Linked DNA regions of Bernardetia sp. MNP-M8. The protein of the gene in region 1 binds, or shares a complex with, the protein of each later gene. Links are inferred from orthologs where the notes say so. Each region holds a gene or a part of one and is shown on either strand. Other genes may lie near its edges. The genes, in order: pheS and pheT.

Region 1 (15,956 bases):
AATTTTTCCATTCTCAAAACGAACAGAACCATTTTCGATAATGGTATTTCCATCGCCAATATGAAGTGTTGCATTTTTGAGTACAATGGGTTGATTTTGTTTTTGAGCTGGTAAAGGAGATTGAGAATAACTTTTGGGAGATATAAAAAAACAGGTAAAAAGTAAAAGAACAAAGATGAAAATGGGTATTTTTTTGAGTTGCATAGTTCTATATTTTAATAAAAAAGAGATGAGAGCAATTTTAATTCTTAATTTAATAGCTTTGAGCTACTCTGCAATATGCGAAATTATTTTTTTGAAAGAATGTTATAAATTGTGAAAAGACATAGAAATGAAATAAGTGAAATTTGAAATTGGAGAATACAGCAAGAATTTATTAATTTAGACAAACATAAATAAGTTCTTTTTGATTAAAGTAGTATAATTTTTTATCCAACACACCAATTCTAAATTTATTCATGAAAAAACCTTTTAACCTTCAAAAATGGATCGATGATAATCGTCATCTTTTAAAACCACCAGTTGGCAATCAGCAAGTATATTTGGATAATGAAGATTATATTGTAATGGTTGTTGGAGGACCAAATAGTCGAAAAGATTATCATTATAATGAAAGTGAAGAACTTTTTTATCAACTAGAGGGAAATATTGTTGTCAAGATTATCGAAGACGGAAAATTTGTTGATGTACCTATTGGTGCAGGCGAAATGTTTTTATTACCTGCTAAAATTCCTCACTCTCCACAGCGTACTGAAGGTTCTATTGGGCTTGTCATTGAGCGTTATAGAAGAGAAGGAGAAGAAGATGGCTTTATGTGGTATTGCGAAAACTGTGGAAACAAACTGTATGAAGAGCGTTTTGAACTAACTGATATTGTGGAACAATTGCCTAAAGTAATGCAAACTTTTTATAATTCAGAAGAATTACGAACCTGCAATAATTGCCAAGGAGTTATGCAACCTCCTCAAAAATCGAAATAAATTAAGAGTGTAACATAAATTCTAGAAATTAATTGGCTATATTTTATTTTTATATTCTCAAAAAACCCTTAAATAAAGAGTTATTTGGAAGTATTTCATAAAAAACACACGAAATACTTGAAAATAATTAAAAAATAATTGATACAAGTAGTAGTTTTATAAAAAATTTATTTGTATATTTGAAGCGAAGGAACAACTTAGATCCTTCATTTATTAGTTTTTTTCGTTAATTAGTTTTATGAATCTTTACGTATCAAATTTGCCTTATTCTATCTCAGAGGAAGAATTAGAGGCAGTATTTTCAGAGCTTGGTGTAGTTACATCAACAAAAATTATCACAGACCGTGAAACACATCGTTCAAGAGGTTTTGGTTTCGTTGAAATGGAATCAGAAGAAGATGGCGAAGCAGCTGTTGAAGAATTGAACGGTATCGAACTTAAAGGTCGTGAGATCCAAGTAAAAAAAGCCATTCCTAGAGAAAACAGAGGTGGCGGAAACTTCGGTGGTGGACGTCCATCACGTGATTACTAAACAAACAAATTGATTAGTTATCAATAGAAGTATTCGTACTGAATCTGTTTTTAATTGAATCAATATATGTTTAGCTCAGTGTAAAAAATTTTATTTTATACATTGACGACACAAAAAGCAACTTTCACAAGAGAGTTGCTTTTTTTTATGATTAAATTTTAATTGTGTAGAAATATTTCTCAGTCCTTTGAAAAAAGATAAAAAAAAGCCATAATTGAGTTTCTTACAAATTTTTCTCAATTATGGCAAAAGCAAAGTATGCTTCTAGTGGCAAAGTTACAAAATTAGTTACTGTTTTATCTTCTCATTTAACAGAGTTTCATTTTGCACGAGTTCAATTTATAGGTCTTTTTGTAATAGCTGTTATAAAAGTAGGCTTAGGAGGATTGATTCAAATTGCTACAGCTTTTGAACGGAATGTAGAGTGCAGCTCCTCTTTACGTCGTATTGAACGCTTTTTAAATCACTATAGCCTTGATTTTAAGGCAATTACTCGTTTAATTGTTTCTTTACAAGGTATTGATAAGTGGAAGGATATTGTTTTATGTCTTGACCGTTCCAATTGGAAAGTGGGGAAAAAAAATATAAATATTTTGTTACTTTCAGCAGCTTATAAGAATGTTTCAGTGCCTCTTATTTGGTCTGTTTTTCCAAAAAAAGGAAACTCTTCTACTGAAGAACGCATCGAATTAATAGAACGTTTTTTATCTATTTTTCCTAACCTATCTATTTCTTCTATTGTAGCAGATAGAGAGTTTGTAGGTCAAAAATGGTTTACTTATTTATCAGGAAAAAACTTTGATTTTGTAATGCGACTAAAGTCTAATTTTAAAGCGACTAGAAAAGGTAAAACAAAGTCAATTGCAGCATGGTGTAGAGGACTGGCTATTTCAGAAACGTATCATTTAGAGGGTGTTTTTATAGTCAATGGTGTAGAAGTATATTTATCTGTAAGTAGAACACAAAAAGGATATATTTATCTGGCTTCACCTGTTTTTTTAGAAAACGCTTTTGAAATTTATAAACAACGTTGGGAAATAGAGACGCTGTTTAAAGCACTAAAAACACAAGGTTTTAAGCTAGAAAATACAAAATTGACAGAACCAGAGAAAATAGCTAAATTACTTGCTCTTTGTTCTATTGCATTTGTTTGGTGTTACAAAGTAGGGGAGTGGAAACATAAAAAAATGAAAATAAGAGTCTGTTCAAATGGATATAATGAATACTCTTTTTTCCGATATGGATTACTAGAAATCAAAAAAATACTCAATAATCCAATGAGTAAAGAAACTAAATTCAATCAGAAAATTAAAGTTTTGTCAATGGAGTGAGGAAATATTTACACAATAATGAGCCTTTTTGAATTGCATTTTTGTATGTAAAGACAGAATTAATTCTATTTTTTACATCCAAATTTATAAAACTAACTCATTTTTATTATGCAATTCACTAAAAATAAAACTCAATCACAGTATCATTTTTTCATTCTCGTTCTTATTTTCTCAATCAGTTTTTCATTCTTATTTTCATCTTGTAAAAAAGATGATGAAGATGAAAATCCAAAAGAACAAGGAAGTTATTTTCCTCTAACAACAACTTCTACTTGGACATATCAAGATGAAGAAAACCAAACTTATATTCAAACTCTTACTAGCCAAACAAAAAGTGTGGGTGGTTTTACTTGGAATATGATTAGTGTAGAACCTAATAATATAGATGAAGAGTTATTAGTCCGTATTGACCCATCTACTCAAAAAGTGTATTATGGATATGATTTTACAGATGATGAAGGAGTACTTTTCGTAACTGCTATTGCAGATTTAGATGCCAAAGTAGGAGATACTTGGAGTGATACATTTGAAGATGATGGATTTACTTTAAACTACAAAATGACATTATTAGAAAAAGATGCTAAAAAGACTATTAACGGCAAAAGTTATGATAATGTAATGGTTGTTAAGCAAGATGAGAGTTTTACGCCTTTAGTTGATGGTATAACCACAGATAAATCGACGTGGTATTTTGCTAAAGGAATTGGTATTATTGCCATTGAATATGAAGATGGAGATTATTCTCGTTTGATAGATTATTCTATTAAATAATTTTCATTTTTTACTATCAAAAAAGCCTTTTCAAAATAAAATTGAAAAGGCTTTTCTATTTTTATTCAAATTCTATCAAAACAGCTCCTTTTTCTACGTTTTGACCTTTATTTACAGCAATACTTTTTATTTTTCCTTCTCCTGTTGCTTTCAAAACATTTTCCATTTTCATGGCTTCCAAAATCATTAGAGGAGTTCCTTTTTCGGTAGTTGCACCTTCTTCTATCAAAATATCCAAAACGAGTCCAGGCATAGGGGCTTTTAAGTCACTTACTTTTGTAGAAGCTGCATTTTCCATTCCTAAGCTCTCCAAAAGCAAATCCATTCTGTCTTTTGCTGTCAGCGTATGAATATTTCCATTGATACGGATTTCAAATTCTTTAGCTTCATAATCAGATTTCAATACTTCCACTCTATATGATATATTATTTCTCAAGATATGAAACTCTCTTTCAGAAATACGTTGAATATCTGCTTCTATTAAATTATCATTTAAGAAAAGAGATTCTGTTTTGGCAGAAGTATTTTTTTCTTTTCTAACTTGATATGTAGTTGATTTGGTTGTGATTTGCATATTATTTCAATTACGAATTAAAAATTAAAAATTACGAATATGAAATTAAGAAATAAGGATTTATTTTTAATAAAAAAGTAGCGTAATTCATAATTTTTAATTAGCTACGTTGATTATTTCATAATTCGTAATTAGATTTATTCTCCCTGCTCTTCCCAAACTTTAGGATTAGGATTATATTTTATACCTCCTAGAAAATACAAAACAATTACTCTTGAATATCTGAAATAAACAGGAACGAAAAACACAAAACTTCCTATAATAGCTGCAAAAAAGACCCATAAAGCAGGACGTTCATCTGTCAGCACATTAATAGCTACCATAAGTGTAATCATATGGGCTACGGTGAAGGCATAACTCACATACATAGCACTCCAAAAAAAGCCTAATATTCGTTCATACTTAAGGTTACAAACAGGACAATTTGTGTGTGTTTTAGCAAAGTTTAGACTAAAAGCAGAATTTTCAAAAATTTCTCCTTTTCTACATCTAGGACATTTACATTGAAGGATTGCTTGAGATTTTGAGAGTTCGTTTTCCATTGCGTTCGTTTTTTTGTTTGTTGCGATACCAGAAAAAAGCGACTGTTCCGATAAGCAGATAAGGCATACAAAGCAAATACAAGATACCTGAATTAAGGCGTGTACTGGCTTCTCCTGCCCCGTTATTATAATTGGTTTCTACAGTAGCTCGGCACATAGCACATTGCGCTTCTGCATCTGTTATTCCAAATGTAAAAGTAAATATCATTAAAACGAAAAATAAAAAAAGAAGTTTTGAAATAATGCTTGAAAACATGTTTTTATTTATCTTTTTCATAATTTTTATTTATTTTATTTTCTAATCAAATTAATTTATCTAATAACAGACTGATATACACAAAGTTCGGTATTTTTATAGATTTATTCTATGATAGAAATCATAATGTTCTAAAAACCTCCATGTTCTCTTAGTTCTTTTTCTGTATCTCTCAGACTCTTTACCACCAAGACAGTAAATAAAGCATCAAGAACATCTATTATATTCAAAAACACATCTCCAAACGTAGGTATAACAGTAGTAAAATTTTCAAGTTCTCCTCTCATTTCCATTTTAAAAGAAAAATAATAGCCAATAAAACTCATTAACCAAAAGAACCACCACCAACCATGTATTCCTCCTTTTAAATAATGTTTTATTCCATTTCCTTCTGCTGTAAGTTTCATCTTTTGCCATATCTCTGTCATTATGTTGTAGGGATAATATAACCCTTTGAAAGGAAGAAAAAAACCTCCTACTGCCCAACCATCTGTATGTTTGGTTTCATAACCTATAATTTGAATATTTTTATACGCTCTTCTAAACCACATTAAAAACAAAATAAAAGCTACAACAAATACTAATAAATTAAAACCCAGTATAATATCTTTAATAAATAGTACCGAATCGGCATTTGAAGGACTACTAATAGAATAAACATTTATTATTAATACAATAATACTTAAAATAAAAATAAAACTATATGCATAAATGGTATAATTTGCTCTATCAATGTTATTACGCATTGACTCTTCTTTTTTGTTGCCAAAATCATTATTATCAAGGATTTGAGTTTCCATTTTATTATTAAGGATTAGGAGCTAAAAATTAAGAAATAAACTAATGACCAATAACTGACTCTACAAACTCTTTAACAGCCTTTCCACTTTCCAAATGACGAATAAAAGCAGAGCCTATAATTGCGCCATTCGCATAAGAAGTAGCTTGCTCAAAAGATTTTTTATCCGAAATACCAAAACCAATTTGTGTTGGATTTTTGAGTTGTAACGACTTTATTTTTTTGAAATAATCACTTTGTTTTTCTGATACTTCTGCACTTTTTTCAGTTGTATTTCCTGTTGTGCTGTTTGAAGAAACCATATAGACAAAACCATTGCTTAGTTCATCAATTTTTTTGATACGTTCTTCTGAAGTTTGAGGAGTGATAAGGAAAATAGTGTGCAGACCATATTTTTCAAAAACAGCTTTATATGTCAATTCATATTCAAATAATGGTAAATCTGGCAAAATAAGTCCATCAATTCCTATTTCTTGACATTTCTTACAAAACTCTTCTATTCCAAACTGTAAAACAGGATTCAAATATCCCATCAAGACAATAGGAGTTTCTTTTATTTTGCCGTTCTCATTTCTGATTCCTTCTAACTGTTCGAACATCTTTTTGATGCTCATTCCATTATCTAAAGCTATTTTATTACTGTACTGGATAGTTTCTCCATCTGCAATTGGATCAGAAAAAGGCATTCCAATTTCTATCAAATCTGTTCCTGCATCAGAAAGTTCTACCAAAATACGACGAGTATCTTCTAGTTTTGGAAAACCTGCTGTAAAATAAATAGTCAGAACTCCGTTTGTTTTTTTTTGGAAGAGAGAATCTATACGGTTTGTTGTAGTAGTGGTTATATCAGTTTTTAACATTAAAGTAAAAAGTATATGAATTAAGAAATTGTATTTAATAAATTTTTGAACTGATTGATAAATAGTGTCAAATCTTCACTTGTTTTTGAATCAGTAATTTTTCCTTGCTCATTGATTTTCCCTTTTATTCCTTCAATTAATAAAACAGTATCATCTGTAAATTTTGCCATTACTGTCTTCATAATTAATTGTAATTCTTCATGTGCTTTTTGTCCACTTGCAGAAGCTGTGATTAGTCCAGTAGGCTTATTTGAAAAAACTGTAGTTGAAACACACCATTCAATGGCATTTTTTAACCCACTTGGAATACTAAAAATATATTCAGGAGTACAAATTACTATTGCATCTGCATTTTGTATCTTTTCTCTAAACTCTACTATTTCTTTTGGAGAATTTTGAGAAGAAAGTAGTGGATCAAAATGTGGAAGTAACTTTAATTCATTATAAACAAGACAATCTAAGTCATCTTTTGTACTATTGACAAAATTTTCAATTAATTTTTGATTGGTAGAATTATCGCTTGCACTTCCTATAATTATAAATACTTTTTTCTTTTTTTTCATAATTATTTTTTCATTTGAAAGATAAAATACAAACCCTAAAAATCTTCAAAATTGTTTTGATAACTTTTTCAAAAATTCTTAGGGTTTTAGCATAATTATAAATCTATAAAAAATTAGAATGGCAAATCATCATCTCCCATTGATGAAGAAGTATCTTCGGTTGGAGGTGGAATATCGCCAGCAAAAGGATTATCATTACTACCTGTATCTTGGTTCATATCATTCATCATTGGATCAGAATGATCAATTGAACGAGCAGCCAAACTATTAAACCAACGAGGTTCGTCTTGAGGCGAACGTTGCCATTTTTTGCCCCGTACCCAACTACTTACTTTTACTTTTTCTCCTTCTTTAAATTTGTCTAATCTATCACAATCATCTTGTGTAAATTGAAAAATAATTTCTTGTGGGTAGTTTCCCTCTTCTATATTGAGTACAAATTCTCTTAATTGAAAGCGTTCGGATTTTACGCTAGTAGGAAATATTTTTATGAGTGTTCCTTCTGTTTCGAATGATGGCATTTTTTATATATTTTATGTCATTGGTGGAAACACCAACAACGGCTAGAGTTTTATTTTTTCAAGTAACCGTCGTTGAGACTCAAATGCAGCCGTCAACGAGATTTTAATTTTTAGAATTGTCTTAAAAAACGCATTTCATTTTCGAAGAGCATTCTAATATCTGGAATATCATAACGCAAAAGGGCAATTCTTTCAATTCCCATTCCGAAAGCAAAACCATTATATTTTTTAGAATCAATATTTACATTTTCTAAAACGTTGGGATGAACCATTCCACAACCCAAAATTTCTAACCAGCCTGTTCCTTTTGTAAGTCGATAATCTGATTCTGTTTTTGTTCCTAAATAAACATCAACTTCTGCACTTGGTTCAGTAAATGGAAAATAAGAAGGACGAACACGAATTTTGGCATGTTGTCCAAAAAATTCTTTTGCAAAATAAAGAAGTGTTTGCTTCAATTGTGCAAAACTAACGCCTTCATTGACATACAAACCTTCAATCTGATGAAACATACAATGCGAACGAGAAGAAATAGTTTCATTACGAAAAACTCGCCCAACCGATAAAGTTCGGATAGGTGGTGCTTGGTTTTTCATGACACGTACTTGTACTGGCGAAGTATGTGTTCTGAGCAAAATATCAGGGTCTTTTTCAATGAAAAAAGTATCTTGCATTTCTCTAGCAGGATGATTTTCAGGGAAATTAAGAGCTGTAAAGTTGTACCAATCCAATTCTATTTCGGGTCCTTCAGAAAGATTAAAACCAATTCTTTCAAAAATCTGAATAATCTCATCACGAACTTGTGAAACTGGGTGCAAACTTCCCAAAGGCTCGTAAGCAGAAGGCAAGGTAATATCTAAATCTGTGCCTGTGTTGGCATCTTGTGCATCTTCAATTTCCTGTTTTTTGGTACGGAATTTTGATTCGGCAGCTTGTTTTAAGACATTTATTTTTTGTCCTAAAGTACGTTTTTCTTCAGCAGGAACAGTCTTAAATTCATCAAAAAGCGAAGAAAGTTTACTGTTTCGACTAATAAAATCTAAACGAAAGGTTTCTAACTGCTCTACACTTTGAATTTCAAAATTTTCTACTTCCGAAAGTAGTGAATTTACTTTTTCTTGTAACATAAAAATTTTATCAATGATCGATGATGAATGAAGACTATTTTTTCAACTAAAATTAGGTTGCAATTTCGTTAAAAAAGTGGTTTTGTGCAAATATTGGAATTTGGAAGTTCATTAATTATAAACCTTCTAAACCAATTCCATTTCATTTTTTGGCTTCTTCGAATTTGATTTTTTAGAAACAGTTACTTTTCTTGCTTCTGTATATCTTCTCCACATTGCCACCAAAATACCTAAAGTCATTACATTTACACCCAGCCAAAGCAAACTAATATAAGGTTTTTCTAAGGCTTTCATGATTATCCAATCCCTTTGAGTGGTTCGGATTTTAAAGGTAAATTCTTCTGTTTTTGGATTGATGTTCATCATTGTAAATTCTACACCTGCTGATTCTACAATTTCGGGAACACCCCGCACTTCATTTCCTTTTATCTGAAAAACAGGTTTTACAGTATAGGTTTCTTCTTTGTCCAAAATCCTGATTTCGGCATACACCATATAATCTTCATCAGCTAAAGGTTTTCCACGATGCACTCCATCCAAAACTGCCACAAAATCATTTACGATGAATGTATCCATAGGAGATAAAGTTTTCATTTCAGCTTCTGCCCATGTTCTTTGTTCAGCTGGATCTGGAAGACTACTAAGGTGCGTATAAAGGTCACTTTTAATGCCTTGCGAAATATCTGGACTTACCACAAAACCCATTTGAGGATTCTGCTGAACACGAGGAAAAAGTGTAAAAGTTTCTTGTGTAAGCGTATCTACATAATCAATTTTGTAATACGTATTTTCTTCAAAAATTCGGAGTGTGTCTCCTAATTTTACTTCTACTTTATCATTATGCAACAAATCTTTTTTAGCTACTACTTTATGGGAATAGGCTGTTGCTTTTACATCTTCTTTATTTACGTACTCTGAAAAATCTGGAGAATCCCAATATTGACCTTTGTAGGTAATAGTATATTTATTCATTTTGGTAGGTTCACTACGGAAAAGTAAAACATTTTCTCGGTTTACCTCATCAGAAAATTCTTTATTGTATAAAAGTCCTGACATGTTCATAGATACAATTTCATCATATCCCGAAGAAGACAAAATACCAAAAAACATAAGTGCAACACCAATATGCGCCAATGCACCACCTGCTAATTTTGGATTCAGTTTTATTGTTCTTGCAATAGAAATTCCATTACTGACAAGCGCATAGACCGAAGTCAGAACCAAAATCATATAAGAAGCATCTTTTATTTGAGCGATTGCAATAATTAGTGTCGTTCCAATGGCAGTCAGAATAAGAGGAATAACAAAATTATCTTTGATATTTGATTTTTCAATTCTTTTCCACCAAAATACTTGTGCTGTTGCAGAAAGAAAAGCAATTCCGACACTAAACCAAAGTTGCCATTTTGTATAAAAACTTTCTGGGTCAGCTGGAGGAGCAACATTTGAATCTATTCCTAAATTATCCAAAATAGCATTATAAACAGGAATTGAAGTTGGAACTAAAACTTGTAAAGCCGAAAGTCCTAAAACCACTACACCAAGAGTAACCCAAAATTCGCCTGAATAAAAGCTAGATTCTGCTTTTGACTTTGGAAAATTATTCCAATTCATAAAGAATAAAACACTAGCTCCCAAAACAAAGAATAAAAGATAAATCAGAAGTTGTCCTGAAAGTCCTAAATCAGTAAATGAGTGAACCGAACTATCTCCCAAAATTCCACTACGAGTAAGAAAAGTAGAATATAAAATCAGAAGAAAAGTTGAAAGCATCAATATAGCAGAAAGTTTTGCCATCGAAGGGCGTTTTTGCTGCATCGTCATGGCATGTATTCCTGCAATCAGCACCAGCCAAGGAATGAAAACAGCATTTTCTACTGGATCCCAGTTCCAATATCCACCAAAATTAAGTGTTTCATACGCCCAATAAGCCCCCATTATAATACCTACTCCCAAAACAGCAGCAGCTAATAATGCCCATGCAAAAGTTGGTTTAAGCCATTTAGTTGTTTCTTTTTTCCATAAACCAGCAATTACAAAAGCAAAAGGAACAAGACAAAGTGCAAAACCTAAAAATAAGGTAGGCGGATGAATAACCATCCAATAGTTTTGCAAAAGTGGGTTTAGACCCGTTCCATCAACAGGAATATAGTCAGGTTGAGACTGAAAAATAGGGGCATCCATTGCATCACGCAATAAAATAAAAGGAGAACTACCTATTTTAAGATTAGCTAAAGGAACAATTACACCCAAAACCATAGAAGCCAAAAATGCCTGTACAGTTGCAAAAACCATCATTACAGGAGCTTCCCACGTATTTTCTTTTTTATGTTTGACAAAAATGGAACGCAAAATAATTATACTGCCAATACAGACATGCCAAAAAATCCAAAGCAGGAAACTTCCTTCTTGTCCTTCCCAAAAACAAGAAATCATATAATAATAGGGCAAATTATTCGATGAATGACTCCACGCATAATGGTATTCGTATTGATGATTGTAGATAATCGAAAAAAGAACGACTACCACACCAATTACAGAAAAAGCATGAACTCCAAAAGCAGCACGAGCCATTTTTTTCCAAGACTGTATTTCTTGTATTTTTTTAGGAGAAGTTAAATCTGTGTTTTGACTTGCAAAATAATAGGCAATCGCAGCCACAATGGAAGTAACAAAGGAAATGATGACAAATAAATGTCCTATCTGACCAATTAGTAAGTTCATAGAGGAACAAAATCTATAATTTTATACTTTATCCGAAAGCTAAAGCAGTCGGAGCTTTGCTACTCACTCTAAAGAGTGAGCTACATTCAAATAAGTTGTAGATAAAATTTGTTGGTTAAAAATCTATAAATCAACAAATTATAGTTCTGCCACTTAATTTTGTGCAAAGGTACGACCTAAAACATTCATTATCAATACAAACAGAAAGTAAGGGTTTGTAGAAAGTGTTCTTTTCACTTATTTTAAGTTGTAGTATTCGTTTTCCCTCTAATTTTCAATCAAATCTAGTCCTTTTTGAAGTACTTCATCTTTTTGTGTAGTAGTTTGTCTTATATAATGTTTTGGAATATATTTTTCTCTTGGAGTGCCATTTACATGAAGCAATTTTGCTGTTGACAATCTATATCCAAAACTTTGATTTTCGAAAGGATAATAATACATTTCTCCTGCCAAACGTTCCATTTCTGAGCCTACAATTTTTCCTCGTTTCATAGCATCAAAGCCAATACTTACTCCTTCGCCCATACTCCCTGTCCATCTACCAACCAAAATTACTAAAGGCTTTTTATACTGTTCTGCTCTAGGATTTACATATTCTATCCATTTTCTATCCACTTTCGGATTATTATCATATTTTTCTTCTACTGTATGAACTTGATAAGGCAAAGATTCATTAATAAACCGTCCCATAATTGCACGAGCTACATACGAATTGCCTCCATCTACTGTGTTTCTCAAATCAATTATTAATCCTTCTGTATTCATCAAACTATTCAATACACTATCAAATTTGGCAATAAGATTATTAGCACCCAGCGAATTATGTATTTCTATAATTCCAATATTATTTACTTTTTTACTACTTATCAACTCGTTGTGTTGTTTCAATTTGAGCTTATCTAAATCAAGTTCTATTACAGCATTATTTTTTGTTTTTAGAGTAAGTATTCTAGGCTTATCATATTGTCCAGCTAATAGTTTATTAAGTATCCATTCTCTTACTTGAGGCAAGTTTTTATTTTGACAATGTGTAGGAAATCTTTCGATATTTTCTTGTATACTTCTACCATTAATTTTCAGTATTTCATACCCAATAATATTACTTTCTAAGTTTTCTAATTCAGTTTGCCATACATTTGTAATAACTGCTTTTTCTTTTTCGAAAATAGCATAAATAGGTGAATATAATCGAAAAGAAGAGTTAGTATTGGTATTCAGAATAAGATGACTATCATAAAACTCGTTCAAAAGATTTTCGAACAATAAAACTATATCTGTTTTGTTTTTACTACTATCAATCTGCTTATTATAAAATCTCTTGACACACTCTAAATCTATATTTTTATCGTTTAAGTAAACATAATCAGTAGAAATATCACCTATAATTTGTTGTAAGTCTTTTCTTGCTTTTTCTTTATCTACTTGAGCTTGGGCAAAACTAGAAAATGAGAGTGTAAAAAGATAAATGATAGTAATTATAATTTTCATATTTTATTTTATTTTATTTTATTTTATTTTATTTTATTTTATTTTATTTTATTTTATTTTATTTTATTTTATTTTATTTTATTTTATTTTATTTTATTTTATTTTATTTTATTTTATTTTATTTTATTTTTAAAATTAGCAAGTTAAGTAACAAGAATTAAATAAGATATACATTTAGAACTGTTCTTTGTGTGTGCTTTCAGTTCCTTAGAACTGAATGAAATTCTTCAGCATTTTATTCGTTTGCTCACAAAATAACTTGTAGAGTTTATTTACTTTTCATTCCTAATGTTTATTTTTTATTCTCTAATTCTTCTACTTTTTTCTGACAAGTTACCAGTTTTTGTTCTATTTCTTCTTTTTGTTTGGCAAGTGTTTCTATACTTTCGTTCATAGCCTCCATACTCATTGCCATCATCTCTTCTTGTGAATTCATTTGTTCGATATACTGCTCTTGTTCTTTATGTGCCTCTGCTAGTAATTCCTCTCTTTTCTCTACTTCTTGTTGTGCTTCTTGCATTTGTTCCATAGCTTGTTGCATAATATCTTCTTGCATACGCATCTGTTCTACTGCTTCTGCTTGTTCAGTTAGAGTTTCTTCTAAGCGAATTGCTTGTAGTTTTTGTTCCGTAATATCGGTTGCAATATGAATGACACGTTCCAAATTTTTGTAGTCATCCATAACTGGATAATAAGTAGCCCTGAGCCAAAATGAAGATTTATCTTTTGCTTGACGTTCAAATTCTCCTTCTACTACAATTCCTTGTGTTAGGTTTTCCCAAAGCTGCATGTATTTATTAGATGTTTCATAGCCATCTTTCAATAAAATAGTATGAGGTTGTCCCTGTATTTCTTCTTTTGAGTATTGAGATATTTTTAAATAAAGTCCATTTATATCTGTAATTATACCTCTTGGATTTAGCTCTATCATAGCAGCAGCCTGATTGATAGCATTGAGTTGGTTTTCTAACTCTCTACTTTTTCTTTCTACCATTTCTTGTGTTGCTTGTAGCTCTTCGACATTTTGGCGCATTTCTTCTTCTTGCGCTCGCATCTGTTCAGTCATTTCTTGTGATTCTTTCAAAAGAAGTTGAGTACGTTGATTAACTCTTACTGAAGAAAGTGTAGAAGCAAAACTTTCAACAATTTTTTCAACAAACTCTATACGATACGATTCTGGAGGATTAAAAAAGGCTAATTCTACTACTCCATATAATTTTTGATTATAAATTAGAGGAGCAAGCAAAATAGAAGATGGGTTTGTATTTCCGAGTCCAGAAGTGATATGAATATAATCATCAGGAACATACGACAAAAATACCGTTTCGCCTTCTTGCCATGCTTGTCCTGTAAGCCCTTCCCCTTTTCGGATTTTTTTCTCTAAGTATTTAGGTTTATCCCATGCATAAGCAGCAGCCAAATACATAAATTCGCCTTCTGAATCAGGAGTTTCAGAAATTACAAAAACACCTCCCTGATTGGCTTCGGTATATTTCACTAAACGCTGAACAATAGCAGCAGCAAATTCTTCTGTATCATCATAGTTAGCACGTAGAATATCTCCAAACTGAGCAATTCCTTCTGTTATCCAAGCTCTTCGACGATCTTCTTCAGCCACTTTTGCTAAACTATTACGCATATCTAAGAGCGAATTTCCAAGAATATCATTTTCACCCAAAACATCAAAAGCACTATTATATTTTCCATTTCCTATCTTACGAGCAAATTCAGAGGTATTTTTCAGACTTTTGATAAGTTCTTGTAAAGAGCGTGTCATTTGTCCAATTTCGTGATTACCTATTCGTAATCCAAAATCCGAATTAGGAATAGAACCTTTTGCAAGTTGTCCTAGTATTTGATTCAATTTTTGAATAGGTTTTGACACAATTCGTAGAGAAACAATACTTGCAATTGTACCAATAGTGAGTGTAGTCAATCCTAGAACAAGAATAATTCTATATAGCCAATTTAGTGATCGTTCGACGGAATCTCCATCAGCTTGTTTTTCTTTTAGTTTACTAGTTTCTAAGTCTTCTAAATTCTTTATAAGCGTATTGCTATTGGGAATAATCATTTCATTGACTAGACGAATTGCTTTTTCTCTTTTTGTTCCATCATTATAATCCTCCGAACGATTAAGTGTATTCATTACTTCTTGCTCTGTTTGAAGAATATCATCAAAAGCAATAATAATAGAGTCTACACGATATACATTTTCTCTGTTTTGCCAGTCTCTTTTAAGTCGGCTTATTCTATCTTTAACCTCAGGAAACTGCTCATTATGTAGCAAAATCAAGTCTTCTTTATCATCAATATTATCAGGCAGATGAATCCAATTGGTAATATACATCTTTGAGCGTGTTACAAGCAAAAGCAAATCATTAATAGCCTCTACCGAAGGAGTAATTACGGAAAAGGATTGATGAAGCATACTTTGGCTACGGGTAAGCATAACCAAACTTAGTGAAGAACTAAGTAAAGCAACAATAACAATGATAAGATTACCAGCCAAGACACGCTTGCCAATAGTATTGAGTTTCCACATAAACACTTAGATAGTGATTAGTTTTTAGTGATTAATGATTACTATGAAATTATAATTTGTAATCTGTAGTTTAATAATTGACCTAACTGAATGGGAAAGATAACCAAAAAGCTACTTAATAAAAAAGATTAAAAAAGATTTTCGATAGGAATTTAGACAGGTTATCTTAAAAGGGTAATACAATTTAGATAAAAAATTAGGTTTGTCCAATTTTTTCTAAAAATAACAGGCATCAAAAAACCCTTTCAGAAAAATTTCTGAAAGGGTTTTGAATGAAGTTTATTGATTTATACAATCGGATTAGAACGAATAACGAACACCGATTTGCATTTGCCAACGAGAA
Region 2 (16,222 bases), 3.0 Mb from region 1 along the record:
GACATCAAAAATGAAAAAGAAGATGCAGCAGCTTGAGATTTATATTTTTCTTTTATCGATTCAGAAAGTTCTAATAAAGAAACCGTTGCAGCATCTTTTGAAACCAATAAATCACGTAAATGCTCACAAAGACCAACTACAAAATTATGTCCGTCAAACCCTTTTTTCAATATTTCATCAAAAATAAGTAAGGCTTCAGTATGATTTCTACTCAAAAAGGCATCTGTCAATTTAAAGTAATAATCATAATCCAAGACATGCAAATTATCGATAGCACGAACATAAGTTAGCTTTCGGTCAGGTGAAAACGTAACTAGCATATCAAAAATAGAAAGAGCATCACGCAAAGCACCATCAGCTTTTCTTCCGATAAGTTGTAAAGCCTCTTCTTCTGCTTCTACATTTTCTTTGATAGCAATTTTTTCTAAATGACGAGCTACATCATTGGGCTGAATTCTATTAAAATCAAAAATCTGACAACGAGAAAGAATAGTAGGAATGATTTTGTGTTTTTCTGTCGTTGCCAAAATAAAAATAGCATACGAAGGTGGCTCTTCCAAAGTCTTCAAAAAAGCATTAAAGGCTTGATTGGAAAGCATGTGAACCTCATCAATAATATAGACTTTCTTTTTTCCAGCCTGAGGAGGATAACGCACTTGCTCAATTAGATTACGAATATCTTCAACTGAGTTATTCGAAGCTGCATCCAATTCACTAATATTAAGTGAATTACCACTATTAAAAGATTTACATGACGTACACTCATCGCAAGGTTCTGTTTCTGGCGTAATATTCAAACAATTGATTGTCTTTGCCAAAATACGAGAACAAGTTGTTTTACCAACACCACGAGGGCCACAAAACAAAAAAGCCTGTGCAAGTTGGCTTGAGCGAATTGCGTTTTTGAGAGTATCCGTGATGTGAGATTGTCCGACGACAGCATCAAAAGTATCTGGGCGATACTTACGTGCCGAAACTACATAATTTTCCATTCCACGAAGTTACGAAGAAATTTATGTTTTTGATAGTTATTTTTTACTAATTTGGTTAGAAGCTGGTAACTAAAATAGATTTTGATTTTAAAAATTGCTAGTCTTTAATATTTTTGAGATTGTTATACTAAAATGCAAATAAAATTTAATTCTTTCTCAAAAATTTCTGAACTTTACAGATTAAACGCATTGTTACAAAAATAATTTACTGATAACTGTTTACTGGTAACTGATAACTGAACAAATGAAAGAACTTAGCAACACCTACCAACCCACCGAGATAGAAGACAAGTGGTATGAATACTGGCTTGAAAACAAGTTTTTTGAAGCTCAAGTAAATCCTGAAAAAGAATCTTATACTGTCGTTATTCCTCCACCAAATGTTACAGGTGTCCTTCACATGGGACACATGCTCAACAATACCATTCAAGATATTTTGGTGCGTCGTGCCAGAATGCAGGGATTTGAGGCTCTTTGGGTACCAGGGACTGACCACGCATCTATCGCTACGGAGGCTAAAGTAGTTCGTTTGCTTCGTGAACAAGGAATTAAAAAATCTGACCTTACAAGAGAACAGTTTTTGGCTCATGCTTATGAGTGGAAAGACAAATACGGTGGAATCATTCTTGAGCAGCTCAAAAAACTAGGGGCTAGTTGTGATTGGAATCGTACAGGTTTTACAATGGATGAAGGTTATTATAAAGCTGTTATTCGTGTTTTTGTTGATATGTATAAAAAAGGCTATATCTATCGTAGCCTGAGAATGGTAAACTGGGATTGTGAAGCTCAGACAACTATTTCAAATGAAGAAATAATCTATAAAGAAGAAGGCGAAAGAGCATTTTTATATCATACAAAATATGAATTAGAAGACGGAGGAACAATCACAATAGCAACACAAAGACCTGAAACAATTATGGGTGATGTTGCCATTGCTGTAAATCCAACCGATGAGCGTTTCAAACATTTAATAGGTAAAAATGCAATTGTTCCTTTTATTGGTCGTAAAATTCCAATTATTGGAGATGAGTATGTAGAAATAGATTTTGGAACAGGATTATTGAAAGTTACGCCTGCACACGATCCAAATGACTACGAAATCGGACAAAGACATAATTTACCAGTTATTGATACAATTAATGACGATGGAACTTTAAACGATAAATGTGAAATGCCAGAAATGGTAGGAAAAGACCGTTTTGAGGTTCGTAAATTGATTACAAAGAAATTAGAAGAAGCAGGTTTATTAGTAGAAAAAGAAGAAGTTGTTTCAAGAATCGGTCGTTCTGAACGCACAGGAAGCGTTGTTGAGCCAAAATTATCGTTGCAATGGTTTATCAAAATGAAAGAAATTTCTGCGACGGCTTTAGAAGTTGTTGAGAAAGATGAAATCATTTTACACCCTGCAAAATTCAAAAATACATACCGTCATTGGATGGAAAATGTAAGAGATTGGTGTATTTCTCGTCAGCTTTGGTGGGGACATCAAATTCCTGCTTATTTCTATGGAGATGGAGATGATGATTTTGTTGTAGCCGAAACTAAGGAAGAAGCTCTGCAATTGATCAAAGAAAAAACAGGAAAAGAAGTAACTGAAAATGATATTCGTCAAGACGATGATGTTTTGGATACGTGGGCTTCTTCTTGGCTTTGGCCTATCGCTGTTTTTGATGGATTTAATGATGAATGTTTTGATAAAGAAACAGGAAAAATTGATTTATCTAAAAATAAAGAATTAGACTTTTTCTATCCTACACAAGTTTTGGTAACTGCGCCTGAGATTCTTTTCTTTTGGGTAGCCCGAATGATAATTGCAGGTTACGAATATACAGGCAAACGTCCGTTTAAAGATGTTTATTTGACAGGAATTGTACGAGATAAGCAAGGTAGAAAAATGTCTAAGTCATTAGGAAATTCGCCTGACCCATTAGATTTAATCAAACAGTATGGTGCTGATGGGGTTCGTGTAGGAATGCTTTTCTCTTCTCCAGCAGGAAATGATTTGCCTTTTGATGAGAAATTATGCTTTCAAGGAAGTAAATTTTCTAATAAAATATGGAATGCTTTCTTACTTTTGAAGTCCCTTGAACAAACAAGTGATGCTATTCCACAAGGAAATCAAGTGGCGATAAATTGGTTTGAAGCAAAACTAAATCAGTCTTTGACAGAAATTGAGAATCATTATAAAGAATATCGTATTTCTGATGCGCTTTTGGGGGTTTATAAATTGATTTGGGACGAATTCTGCTCTAATTATTTAGAAATGATAAAGCCTGCCTACGGTTCTCCAATTGATAAAGGAACATACAATAAAACAATTGAGTTTTTCGAAACACTCATGAAAATTTTACATCCTTTTATGCCATTTATCACAGAAGAGCTTTGGCATTTATTAAATGAAAGAGGAGAAAAAGAAGCGATTATAGTTGCAGAATATCCAAAAGTAAAAGAATTTGATGCTGCTATTTTAGAAAAAACAGAACAGATTTTTGAAATAGTTTCTCAGGTTGGAAAGGTTAGAAATGCTAAAAATATTTCTCCTAAAGAAAAGCTAGATTTATTTGTAAAAACGTCTAATGCTGCTTTTTATGATGAATATCTTTCTCTGATTCAGAAATTAGCAGGAGTTGATAAAATCAATTTTACAGACGAAAAGCCAAATCCAGCTATGAGTTTTGTAGTAAAAGGAGATGAGTTTTCTGTTCCAGTTCAGATTAATGTAGAAGAAGAACGTCAAAACTTAGAGAAAGAAATCAAATATACAAAAGGCTTTTTGGTAAGTGTTGATAAAAAACTTTCAAATGAGCGTTTTGTAAATAATGCCAAACCTGATATTATTGAAAAAGAACGTCAAAAGAAAGCTGACGCAGAAGCCAAAATTAAAGCTTTGGAAGAAGCTTTGTTAAGTTTGGTTTAATTGATTAATAATATATACGAACAGTTTATTCATTTTATAAACTGTTCGTATAAATCTACAACAATTTATTTATGTTAGCATTCAATTTATATGGATTGTACAGTTTATTGTATGAATTATTCGCTCTACTTTTGCCGTTTTATGGCATAGGATTTATTGTTTCTATCATATCTCTAATTGATATTTTAAAAAATAAATTTGAAAATAATGATAAATTAATTTGGGTTATTGTGGTGTTAGGGAGTAATTTTTTATTTGTTTTTAATATTGTTGCAAATATTTTGTATTTCGAAATAGGACGTAAACAAAAAATATAGTAATTTCTTTTCTACTTTTTATTTATTCAAAAGCCATTCAAACATTCCTTCAAAAGCCTTTTCTCTAACTATTTTTGAAGATAAAAATATATCGTGCATCGCATTTTCTACTTCTAATAAAGTAACTTTATCACCTAGTTTTGCACCTCTTTGTTTTATATCTTCTATATCCAAAACAATATCTTTTTGCATAGCTTCTTCTGAAAACTTGGAAAGTTTGGTAGAAGCAGAAGAGTGCATAACCAAAACAGGAACTTGAATAGCTGAGTGTTTTTGTAATCTTTCGTGTGCCTCATCAATTGCCAAAACCCATTTGAAATAAGTAGGAAAGCCTTTTGTATATTTCCATTTCAAATTAAAATCCCATTCTCCTTTAAAATCTTTGTGAATACTTTGTACATAAACAGGCGAAAGCATATTATTGATATACGTATAATCTAAAAATAAAGTAAGCATATTACAAGCAGCTAAAGTAGCATTCTTTTTAAACTCAGAATCATAGAAATCTAAAAAAGGAGAGTTCAGGATAAGACCACTTATTTTATTTTTTTCTTCTCCAAAATTGGCATAATTAGACGCTGTAAGTCCTCCTGTAGAGTGTCCAAATAGATAAATAGGCGACTGATTTTTTTCGTAAATCTGATTAATTGCCATTGTTATTTCCTCAAAATATTCTGTAATAGATTTACAATAGTTTTCTCTTTGGTGAGGAAGCCACGAACGCCCATATTTACGAAGGTCTAGCGCATAAAAATCAAACCCATTTTCAATAAACTTTTCAGCTACATGGGGATGAAAAAAATAATCAATATAACCATGAATATAAATTACACTTTTTCTATTTCCTGTGTTGGCATTACAAGAAACAAGTGTAGCAATTACTTTTCCTTCATAATCATCTTCTAAATTTAAAATTTGGGTAGTAAAGTCTTTTTCTAAGTTCATTTTTTTATAGCTAGTTTTTTGTTTTTTTTGCAAAATACGAAAAAGATTGATTTAAGTGTATCGTTTTAAATTTTGACTTTATAGGATAATAAGAATTATTATATTTGTCCTTCAAACCAATTTTTAAAACTAAAACACACCATGAAAAAATTAAGAATCGCTTTAGATTGGACACCAAACATCAATCATATCGGAATCTTTGTAGCAAAAGAACTAGGATTTTATAAAGAATTGGAGATAGAAACAACTATTATAAATCCTTTAGAGGATAATTATACAGTTACTCCTGGTAAAAAATTAGAGCTAAATGAAACTGATTTTGCTATTGCACCTTTCGAAACTGTGATTAGTCTAAACAACAAAAAAAATGTAGTTGATGCTATTGCTGTTTTCGCCATTTTACAAGAAGATATTAGCAGTATTGCAACACTAAAATCTTCAAAAATAGATAGACCTCAACTTTTAGATGGAAAAATATATGCTTCTTATAAAGCACGTTATGAAGACTATATTGTGAAACAAATGGTCAAAAATGATGGAGGAACTGGAGCTATTGAATTAGTATATCCTGAAAAACTAGGAATCTGGAACATTTTATTGGAAAACAAAGCTGATGCGACTTGGATATTCAATAACTGGGAAGCAATAGAAGCTGAATCAAAAAAGGTAGAACTCAATAAATTTTCTTTAGGCGATTTTGATATTCCCTATTGTTATTCTCCTGTCATTATTACAAAAAACAGCAATTTGAAAAAACAAAAAGAGGAATATTCAAATTTTATAAAAGCTACTCAAAAAGGATATTTATACGCCCTAGAAAATAAATTAGAAGCTATAAAAATCCTAGAAAAACACCTAACAGAATACGATAAGCAAAATATTGATTTAGAAAAGTCAATTAATTTTACTGCTCCATATTTTAAAACTGATTCAGAATGTGGTTCTATCAAACCCAAAAGAGTAAGTTCATTTCTAAATTGGCTTGTTGATAATAAACTAGAAAATGAAAGAATTCTTCATCAAGATTTGTTTACAAATGAATTATTGAAATAAATCAAAAATAGTTTTAGCACAAGACCAAAATCTTGTGCTTTTTCCTATCTACTTTGTCTTTCTTCTAACTCTGACCGTATAAGTAACAAGATATTTATTATCAATTTTTATATGAACATCATAATGACCTAACTTTTCAAAAGTATATTTTAATTCTAAAAATCCTTCTTTGGTTCTATTAATGATAGGTTTTTTAGAATATTTAGAAGCACCTGAACCTAGTTCTAGCTCAATAGCTTCTGTGTTGAGTGAATCGGGAGCTTCAAATAAAAAACTAATTGTTTCATTTTTCCCTATCTCTATTTTCATTTTTTGAGGTTCTACTGGAATAAGCTGATAATTGAAAGCATATTTATAAATCAATGGTGCATTTAGGAATTGAGAAAGAATAGGTTTATTTTCCAATAACATCCATTTTTTATCTAAAGGATAATGATTTTTGATAAATAACTTAGGTTCAGCTAAAAAATAACCGTCATTATATTCTGAAATAAACTCATTTTTATCTACATCAAAAAATCCACTTGACCAAGTTGCATCACAGAGATACCATTTGTTATCCAGTTCTACTGCATTCCATGAGTGATTTGGAATGCTGTTTTCCTCATCCATATTACTACTTGCAGTCTTTCCATAACCGTTCACAATTTCGCACTTTATATCAGATATATCTGCCAATTCTTTCACTAAATAAGCATAGCCTGTACAAAGCGTTTTTTGTTCTTTGATTAATTTCTCAGCTACTTTTGGTAGATATGATTTATTCCAATTACGTAAAGCCAAACTATCATTTTGAAACTGTTTGCGTTTCTGTTTATTTTTGACATATCCCCAATAATCATTTTCAATATTGGTACTTACCCAAGTATATATTGCTCTAAATTTTTCTACTTGAGAAGGTAACGAATTTGTCAAATTATAAGAAAGTAAAGGCAAGTTTTTTAAGCTCTCGCCTTTGTAGTGATTTGCAACACTATCAGCTTTACGAAAATCTACATTTTCAAAATCGCTGAGCTGTGCTTTAGCTACTCCAGTAATGAAAAAGAATAAAATACAGAAAAATCGAATCATCTAAATAAACCTTTAAATTTTTGCCAAACTGTTTGTTTTGATTGATAAACTTCATTGACACTTACTTCTCCCATAAGATCATATTCTTCATGCAATTGGAATGTTAAATTTAGTGATGTATTTTTTGTTATTGTTATTTCCTGTGTTACATAACCGACAAAACGTATTACTAAAATATTGTCATAATCAGAACTAGGAACTGTAATACTAAAATTTCCCTCTAGGTCTGTAGTAGTTCCTCTATTAGTTCCCTTTAATTGAACAGTTGCTCCTGGTAAAGCACCATATTCTGGACAGCTAACATTTCCTGTTATGGTAATTGTTTTATCTGTAGTAGAATTTATCTCTTCATTACTATTTTCTTTCTTTTCAGATGCTTCTGTAATCACAGTTGGATTAGTCTGTTGGGCTTGACTTTTACTAATTGTCAAAAGAGAAAGAAGAGAAAAACTCATTAAACCAATTCCTATTTTTTTCAAGCTATACGTTCTTTTTGAAGGAATAAGAGTCGAATAGGTTTTGAGTTGAGATTCATTAAAGCGACCACAGGTCTTTTTTTGATTATTTTGAAAATAGGCTATAATCTCTTTATCAGTCATTTGGGTAAAGTCTATGACTTCTTTCTGACAAGAACCACAAAAGCCACCTGCTTGTGTAGCTTTAAAATTCTCAAACTTTTCTGAACATGGCTTATTAATACCAAGAGTAATATTTGGTTTCATGTTTTTTCTTTAGTTTCTTAAAAATTTATAATACGCTCACAATACGTTCAGTAGGGTGTGAAGTGTTGCAGTAGAAAAGAAAAAATAAGCACAAAAAAAGAGAAATAACAGTTTGAAAAAACTATTATTTCTCTTTTTACAATATTTTAGGAAAAGGCAAGCCGTTTTCCCTACAATAAAATAATGACTAAAATTACTTTCTAATCAAAGCACCTACTTCTTTTTCGTAAGCAGCAATAAGTCTTTGCATCGTTTTTTCGATTGTTTTTTCATCTAGTGTTTTGTCTTTGTCTTGCAATGAGAATGCTACAGAATAGGATTTTTTACCTTCTTCAATTTTATCGCCTTCGTAAATATCAAAAACAGAAACATTTTGTAAAATTTTTCGCTCTGTTTTTTGAGCTACTTTTTCAAGTTCTGCAAAAGAAACTTTTTTATCCAAAACGATAGACAAATCACGACGTACAACAGGGAATTTTGAAAGCGCAGAAAACTCTCTTGGTTTTGTTTTTTGATTTAATAAAACTTCCCAACGAATTTGAGCATAAAAAACTTCTGCATTTGTTTCTGTCAGTTTACATAGTTTTTTCTTTACCAATCCCATTTTCAAAATCTGCTCAAAAGAATCTTTTCCTGTTCTTTTTGTAAGTTCGATGCCGTATTGAAGTTCCTTATCTTCACTTAATTTATTTTGGTCAAAATCAGAAATATCAAATCCTACAGCTTTTAAAATTCGTTGAACGACACTAGAAAGCTGGAAATAATCGACTGGAGTAGCTTTTTTATTCCAAGAAGTAGGCGTAGAACCAACTAAGAAAATACCTAATTGCCATTCTTCAAAGTATTTGTGTTCGTCGTCTTTAGGTTCTGCTATTTTATGATATACTTTTCCAAACTCAAATCCTTTTATGAGTTCTTCTTGTCTATTCAAATTTCTTGTAATGCTTTCCAAACCACCAAAAAGCAAACTCTGACGCATTACGTCCAAATCTTCACTAAGTGGATTGAGCATTTTTACACTTGTAGCTTCTATTTCTAAAGCCTTTGCGTAATTTGACGAAGTAAGCGAATTATTCATCATTTCTGAAAAGCCCATTCCTACCAAAATATCAGCCGTTTTCTTACGAATTTCTTGGTCTTTCGAAATGGAAGGTGCAATATAATCCGTTGCTGCCGTCTGTGGAAAATCAATATTATTCAGTCCATAAATACGCAAAACTTCTTCAGCAATATCAGCAGGTTGAAGTACATCGACACGATAAGTTGGAACTGAAACAGTTATTTTATCATCATTCTCGTTCGTATTTTCTTTTACTACTTCAATATCTAAATCAGTCAAAATACGTTTTACAGTTTCCTTCGGAATATCATTTCCGATAAGTGTATTTAGGTAATTGTAAGAAACTTCAAAAGTCGGATTTTCAATTTTTTGAGGATACAAATCGGTAACTTCACTAAAAATTGTTTCTTCTGTTCCTGCAATTTCTTGAATTAATAAAGCTGCGTATTTGAGTGGATAAAGAACATTATTTGGGTCAGTTCCACGAGCAAAACGGAAAGAAGCATCTGTAAAAAGGTCGTGAATTTTTGAAGTTTTACGAACAAAATCAGGCGAAAAATAAGCTGACTCTAAAAATATATTCGTAGTAGAATCAGAAACACCCGAATCCAGACCACCAAAAACACCAGCAATACAAAGAGGATTTAGCTCAGAATCACAAATCATCAAATCGCTTTCTGCTAATTTATACGTTTCTTTATCTAAGGCTACAAATTCTGTTTTCTCCTTTAAAGTTGAAACTACAATTTTATTTCCCTTAATTTTATCAGCATCAAAGGCGTGTAAAGGCTGACCAAAAGAATGCAAAACATAGTTTGTAATATCTACTACATTATTGATTGATTTCTGTCCAATAGATTCCAAAGCCATTTTGAGCCACGCTGGAGAATCTGCAACTTTTACATTTTTGATTGTTACACCTGCATATCTTGGACACGCCTCAGCATTTGCAATTTCTACTTGAACAGCATCAGTTTTATTAATTTCTTTCTTTAAAGAATCAAACTCTTCAATGCTAGGCTTAGAAATTTCACGTTTCAGACGAGCTTTCAAATCTCTAGCCGTTCCATAATGTGAAGCTGCATCTACTCGGTTTGGAGTAAGACCAATCTCTAAAACTATATCATTTTGTAAATCAAAAACTTGACTTGCAGGAGTTCCATTTTTAACTTGTGCTTTTTCGCCTTCCAAAACCAAAATTCCGTCGTGTGATTTACCTAATCCCATTTCATCTTCGGCACAAATCATTCCTTCGGAAACTTCTCCTCTGATTTTTCCTTTTTTGATTTTGAACGGTTCACCATCTTCTGGATAAAGCATTGTACCGATTGTAGCAACAATTACTTTTTGTCCTTTGGCTACGTTTTCAGCACCACAAACGATGGATAAATTTTCTTCTGCTCCAATATTAACTGTTGTGCAATTCAAATGATCAGAATTTGAATGAGGCTCACACGTCATGACTTCGCCCACTACAAAACCTTCTAAACCACCTTTTATTTGTTCGAAAGTTTCAATTCCTTCTACTTCTAGTCCTGTTTCGGTAAGGTATTCTGCTATTTTTTCGGCAGATTCTTCAAGTTGAATGTATTTTTTGAGCCAGCTAAGTGAAATGTTCATAGTATAAGTTCTGTGTCGCTCGTGAGGACACGAACAACGGCGATTTTAATTTCTTGATGTATATTTTTTATAGATGCGAAGGTAAGAAGTTTTTTGGAAATTATCTATAATTGGTGTTGGTTGTTATGGAATTGTGCTTGATGATTGATGAAAAGTTTTAACCAACTAAGACCATATTTTTTTTAGCTTCTCCCAAAAACTTAATTTGTTCATTTCTAATTTAAATATCTTTTTTTGAAACTCTTTTTTTCTTTCTGAATTATTAAAAGTTTCGTTATAATGCTTTAAGACTTCTAAGTGAAAATCTTCTATTTGCAAATCTCTATCAATCGTAATATAGGTTAAATTTTGCTCTTCTGTCCAGTTACTTTTTTCCAAACTCCATTTTGGAATCAAACTCTTTAAATACTCGTATTCCTTTGCTTGATATAGAAAATTTATTTCATCTTTGATTGGGAATTCAAAAACTTTAAAGTATTCGTGCTTGTGTTTTTTCCAATCATTGATTTCTTCTTGTAAAAACCATGAATCTGTACTATTTTCTCCAATTGCACTTTTTACAAGCTCTTTATTTTGATGTTCTGTATTTTCTAAGTATTCAAATACTCTATCAACTCCAAAGGATAATAAATATTCTGTATCAAAGCCAATAGAAGAATCAAAATCAGTTTCTTTAGCATTGATAAATTTCCAAATATCCTCTACTTTATCAAATTTGGTTAAAATGAATGCAGATAAATAAAGAACATCTACTTCATAATCAACAACAACTTTTAAATCAGACTTTCTTAATATTGTTTCTTCATTAAAAATAAAATCAGCTATTTTATAATCTGAAGGTTTACAATCATTATAGAGACCAATTAAAATTCGGTTTCTTTTTATTTGATTTCTATTATTATCCACAGCAGAATCTATAGAATATTCTGACAGAAGGTTTAAATTACTTCTTAATAATTCTAATTCATCTCTATATGTCTGTTCTAATTGCATTAAATAGTTGTTTTCTTAAAATACTGTTGTTTTTTATAAAAAAACCTAAACTCCCTCCCTCTTAATCTCCAAAACCTTATTACAAACCCTTTCAATCATTTCTTTAGAAATATCCAAATGTGTAACAATTCTGAGCCATTCTTTTCCAAAATTAGAAACTAAAATCCCTTTTTTAGCTAGTTCATTTTTGAACTTTTCAGATGTGTAATTTGATTCTATTCTAAACAAAACAATATTTGTTCCTTCAAAAATAACTTCTTCTACAAGTTTATTTTGCTTTAAAGATTCGGCAATTTTGCCAGCATTCTGATTGTCTTCTTTCAGTTTTTCAATGTTGTTATCCAGCGCATAAATTCCTGCTGCTGCCAAAAAACCAGACTGTCGCATTCCTCCTCCCAACACTTTACGTACTCGTTTTGCTTGATGAATAAGCTGTTTATTTGCCACCAAAACCGAACCCACAGGCGCACCCAATCCCTTCGAAAGACAAACCGAAATGGTATCAAAATACTGTCCTAGTTCTTTTGCTGATTGATTTCTGTAAACTAAAGCATTAAAAATTCTTGCTCCGTCTAAGTGAAGTTTCAAATTATTCTTTTTACATAATTCTGAAATGGCTTTTATTTCTTCCATTTTATACGAACTTCCACCTGCTTTATTGACAGTATTTTCTAACGCCACCACTCTTGAACGAGGAAAATGAATATCATCAGGCATAATAACTTCTTCAATCATTTTGGGAGTCAGAATTCCTTTTTCGCCTTGTAAAAGTCTGACTGAACAAAATGAATTATAAGCAATTCCTCCTCCTTCATACTGATAAATATGCGAACGAATATCACAAATAATATCATCTTGAGGGTGTGTTAAGATTTTAAGAGCAATCTGATTGGTCATTGTTCCCGAAGGACAAAAAAGAGCTGCTTCGTGTCCAAATAAATCAGCTACTTTTGCTTCTAGTTCTTTCACAGTTGGATCTTCATCCCAAACATCATCTCCTACTTTTGCATTCATCATGGCTTCTTTCATAGCTGGAGAAGGAAGTGTAAAAGTATCACTGCGAAGGTCTATATTTTTGATATTCATAATAATTTAAAAAGGTATTATAAAAAAGTATGCTTAATTTTTGATTTAAAATTTTTGTCCTAAAACAGTAACTAAAGGCGCATTTTTGAGACGTTCTTTTACAAAATCAATGTCTTTACAATAAATTGTGTTATGATTTCCAAGTGATTCTATTTTTTTGAGTTCTCTTTTTATAGGGTCGTAAGAATAAGGTTTGTAACCCCAATTTTCTAATTTTTGATGGATTTTTGCTTCATCATATCCATATCTATCTCCAGAACCATTGAGTTCGATAATAATTGCTTTTTGTAAAGGAGATGAAAAAATAGTTTCTCCTCCATTTATAACTTCAGTTTCAAATCCTTCTACATCAATTTTTACCAAAATAGGAATCCTTGTAGCTACATCATCCACTTTTTCAATCGGAACATCAATTCTTTGGTCTTGTGGGGTTTCTTCTGTCGCTACATGATTTATGGTATCTAAAGACTTTGTAAATTGTAAAACACCTTTTTTACTTCCCAAACCAATATTTAAAGCTGTTGCTTTATTTGCTAAGTTATTTACTTGAATATTTTTTTGAAGTTTTTGATAAGTCGTCGGAATAGGTTCTATACTTGTGGTTTGCGTTCCGATTACTCCTGCTGCCAAAACGGTATAACTACCAATATTTGCCCCAATGTCCATAAAATAATCCCCATTTTCATCTTTTGTGTTTCTGAGAAAATGAAGCAAAAAACCCATATCATTAAACTCGTGCAGTCCTGTATAAATATTTCCTGTTGCACCCGTCATTCCATTTTGAGCAGCTAATTTTGTATTTTCTACAAAAGGTACAATATGAATCCCTTTATCTAATCTTGATTGAAATTGCCACTTGAAATATCTAAAAATAGCTGATAGTTTTTGATTTTGGGTAAGTGGGTGTGAGGTAATATGTTTTAGGGTAATAGATAATGACATAATAAGGGTTAGTGATAAAATTCAGTAAGGAATATATGTTTTTATAAAACTGTTAGTCAAAATAACTTGTTAAGCAAAGATACTAGAAAGCTATTAATTTAATCTAAAGGAACTTAAAGTAAATTATGAGTTTTCCTAAATTTTTAATCAATTCACTAAAAACACTCGTTTTACTATGAAATTCGCTACTAAAGCCATACACGCAGGCATAGAACCAGACCCGAGCACAGGAGCTATCATGACTCCCATTTTTCAAACTTCTACTTTTGCACAACCTACCGTTGGTCAGAATAAAGGCTTTGAGTATGCACGCTCATCAAATCCTACTCGTCAAACGTTAGAAAAATCATTTGCAGCCTTAGAAGAAGCCAAACATGGTTTTGCTTTTTCTTCTGGGATGGCAGCCATAGATACAGTTATGAAACTTTTAAAACCTAATGATGAAGTTATCTGTGGACAAGATATTTATGGTGGTTCGTACCGTTTGTTTGTAAAAGTTTATGAAGAAATTGGAATCAAATTTCATTTTATAGATATGCAAGATGAAGAAGTAGTAAAAAATGCCTTGAATTCACAAACTAAGATGATTTGGATAGAAACGCCTTCAAACCCACTCTTGCAAATCGTCGATATCGAAAAAATGATTACCATTGCAAAAGAAAATAATCTTATTTCAGTAGTTGATAATACATTTGCTACACCTTACTTACAAAATCCAATAATTATGGGGGCAGATATTGCTATGCACTCAGCAACAAAATATTTGGGTGGACATTCCGACGTTGTGATGGGAGCTTTGATGCTCAATGATGATAAACTGGCAGAACGCATTTATTTTATTCAAAAATCTTGTGGTGCTGTTCCTTCACCTTTTGATTGTTTTTTGGTTCTTCGTGGCATCAAAACGCTTCATTTGAGAGTAGATGCAAGCTGTCGAAACGCTACAAAAATTGCTGAATTTTTGGTAAATCATGAAAAAGTTGAGAATGTATATTTTGCAGGGTTAAAAACTCACAAAGGACACGAACTTGCAAAAAAACAAATGCGTCAGTTTGGAGGAATGATTTCATTTGATTTAAAAAACGACACACAAGAAAATGCGTATAATTTTTTAGAAAGCACGAAGATTTTTGTTTTAGCTGAGTCATTAGGAGGCGTTGAATCCTTGGCTTGTTATCCTGCTTTGATGACTCATGCAAGTATCCCTATCGAAAAAAGACATGAAATTGGTATTACAGATTCTTTGATTCGTTTGAGTGTGGGTTGTGAAGATGTAGATGATTTGATTGAAGATTTGGAGCAAGCACTAACTAAAGTAACACTTCAAAAATAAAAGCATAAAAAAACCGTTTTTATAATTTAATATAAAAACGGTTATCAGTATAAAACCGAACACTTGCAGAGAAAGAGGGATTCGAACCCCCGGTACCTCACGGTACAATGGTTTTCAAGACCACCGCATTCGACCACTCTGCCATTTCTCTAAATGAAGAAGTATTACAAATTAATATAAAACTCTTGTGGTGTTTCTCTCAATGAGGATACAAATGTACAACACTTTTTTTTATTATGCAACTATTTTTTTCTGTGTTTGGTGTTTTTTTTCATTTTTATTGCTCTCTAAATTTGTATCCATGTTGTGATACAGAACAACAATTTACTTTTTACATTCTGTCTGTAATTATCAAACTATAAACATAAAAAAAGCTGTTTTTATAAATTAATATAAAAACAGCTTTAACACTTGCAGAGAAAGAGGGATTCGAACCCCCGGTACCTCACGGTACAATGGTTTTCAAGACCACCGCATTCGACCACTCTGCCATTTCTCTAAATGAAGAAGTCTTACAAATTAATATAAAACTCTTGTGGTGTTGCCCTTAAGACGATACAAATGTAGCACGCTTTTTTTTATTATACAACACAGTAACTAAAGTTTTTAAAAAAAAGTTCGTCTCCTTTCTCTTTTTTAAATAAAATCAATTGACTTTCAGCAGGTTACTTATTTATTTTTTTTCTTAAAAAAATATCTTTTTTTAAATATGCTTCTGCTTTCTTGATATTCGACTATTATAAAACCTTTCTTTATTAAAAAATCATTAATTAAATTTATCCTAAAATTGCCTTCACAGATTAAATTCTTATCTTTGAAGTACAAGAATTCAATTCTCATTTCTATTTCATCTAAACAAGTCATCTTTTAGTTAGATTATGTTTAGAAGACAAAACTTATTTTGAATTCCATTCTAAAGAAATTTTAGTAATTTATAAATTACGCAAGTTAAAAATAAAAACACAAAAGCAAACCACATAAAATAATACGTTCTTATGGCTGAAATCCTTATTATGCCACGCCTTACCGATACGATGGAAGAAGGCGTTGTAGCAAGCATACTCGTAAAAGAAGGCGACACAATAAAGTCAGGCGACCTTTTGGCAGAAATTGAAACTGATAAAGCAACGATGGAATGGGAAAGCTTCGTCGATGGTGAAGTTTTATATAT

Evidence for each region.
Region 2: the proteins of pheS (region 1) and pheT are in contact, whole or in part, in a crystal structure (PDB 6P24), measured with the Escherichia coli proteins. The link is inferred for Bernardetia sp. MNP-M8 from one-to-one orthologs.

Annotation. Positions count from the first base shown.
Region 1 is NZ_CP147012.1:2,209,385-2,225,340, reverse strand. The notes cover bases 6,849-9,649. They hold pheS (phenylalanine--tRNA ligase subunit alpha), read right to left. Parts: upstream 8,857-9,649; coding sequence 7,840-8,856; downstream 6,849-7,839. Other genes in these bases: ccsA (cytochrome c biogenesis protein CcsA), read right to left, coding at 8,983-9,649; V9L04_RS09170 (DUF3127 domain-containing protein), read right to left, coding at 7,322-7,729; V9L04_RS09175 (NADPH-dependent FMN reductase), read right to left, coding at 6,849-7,208. In the rest of the region: V9L04_RS09225 (amidohydrolase family protein), read right to left, coding at 1-204; V9L04_RS09220 (3-hydroxyanthranilate 3,4-dioxygenase), read left to right, coding at 459-980; V9L04_RS09215 (RNA-binding protein), read left to right, coding at 1,219-1,512; V9L04_RS09210 (IS4 family transposase), read left to right, coding at 1,755-2,843; V9L04_RS09205 (hypothetical protein), read left to right, coding at 2,952-3,614; V9L04_RS09200 (acetyl-CoA carboxylase biotin carboxyl carrier protein subunit), read right to left, coding at 3,676-4,188; V9L04_RS09195 (DUF983 domain-containing protein), read right to left, coding at 4,326-4,730; V9L04_RS09190 (hypothetical protein), read right to left, coding at 4,687-5,007; V9L04_RS09185 (DUF4328 domain-containing protein), read right to left, coding at 5,118-5,786; trpA (tryptophan synthase subunit alpha), read right to left, coding at 5,827-6,645; more of V9L04_RS09175, read right to left, coding at 6,666-6,848; more of ccsA, read right to left, coding at 9,650-11,580; V9L04_RS09155 (S41 family peptidase), read right to left, coding at 11,848-13,068; V9L04_RS09150 (GAF domain-containing protein), read right to left, coding at 13,361-15,613; V9L04_RS09145 (carboxypeptidase regulatory-like domain-containing protein), read right to left, coding at 15,914-15,956.
Region 2 is NZ_CP147012.1:5,158,361-5,174,582, forward strand. What follows is about bases 7,955-11,021. They hold pheT (phenylalanine--tRNA ligase subunit beta), read right to left. Parts: upstream 10,698-11,021; coding sequence 8,211-10,697; downstream 7,955-8,210. Other genes in these bases: V9L04_RS20885 (carboxypeptidase-like regulatory domain-containing protein), read right to left, coding at 7,955-8,017; V9L04_RS20895 (hypothetical protein), read right to left, coding at 10,863-11,021. Also shown: V9L04_RS20855 (DNA polymerase III subunit gamma/tau), read right to left, coding at 1-992; V9L04_RS20860 (valine--tRNA ligase), read left to right, coding at 1,237-3,909; V9L04_RS20865 (hypothetical protein), read left to right, coding at 3,981-4,226; V9L04_RS20870 (alpha/beta hydrolase), read right to left, coding at 4,245-5,171; V9L04_RS20875 (ABC transporter substrate-binding protein), read left to right, coding at 5,313-6,224; V9L04_RS20880 (transglutaminase domain-containing protein), read right to left, coding at 6,273-7,295; more of V9L04_RS20885, read right to left, coding at 7,292-7,954; more of V9L04_RS20895, read right to left, coding at 11,022-11,690; V9L04_RS20900 (GntG family PLP-dependent aldolase), read right to left, coding at 11,736-12,776; V9L04_RS20905 (FkbM family methyltransferase), read right to left, coding at 12,822-13,718; V9L04_RS20910 (cystathionine gamma-synthase), read left to right, coding at 13,894-15,051; V9L04_RS20925 (pyruvate dehydrogenase complex dihydrolipoamide acetyltransferase), read left to right, coding at 16,047-16,222.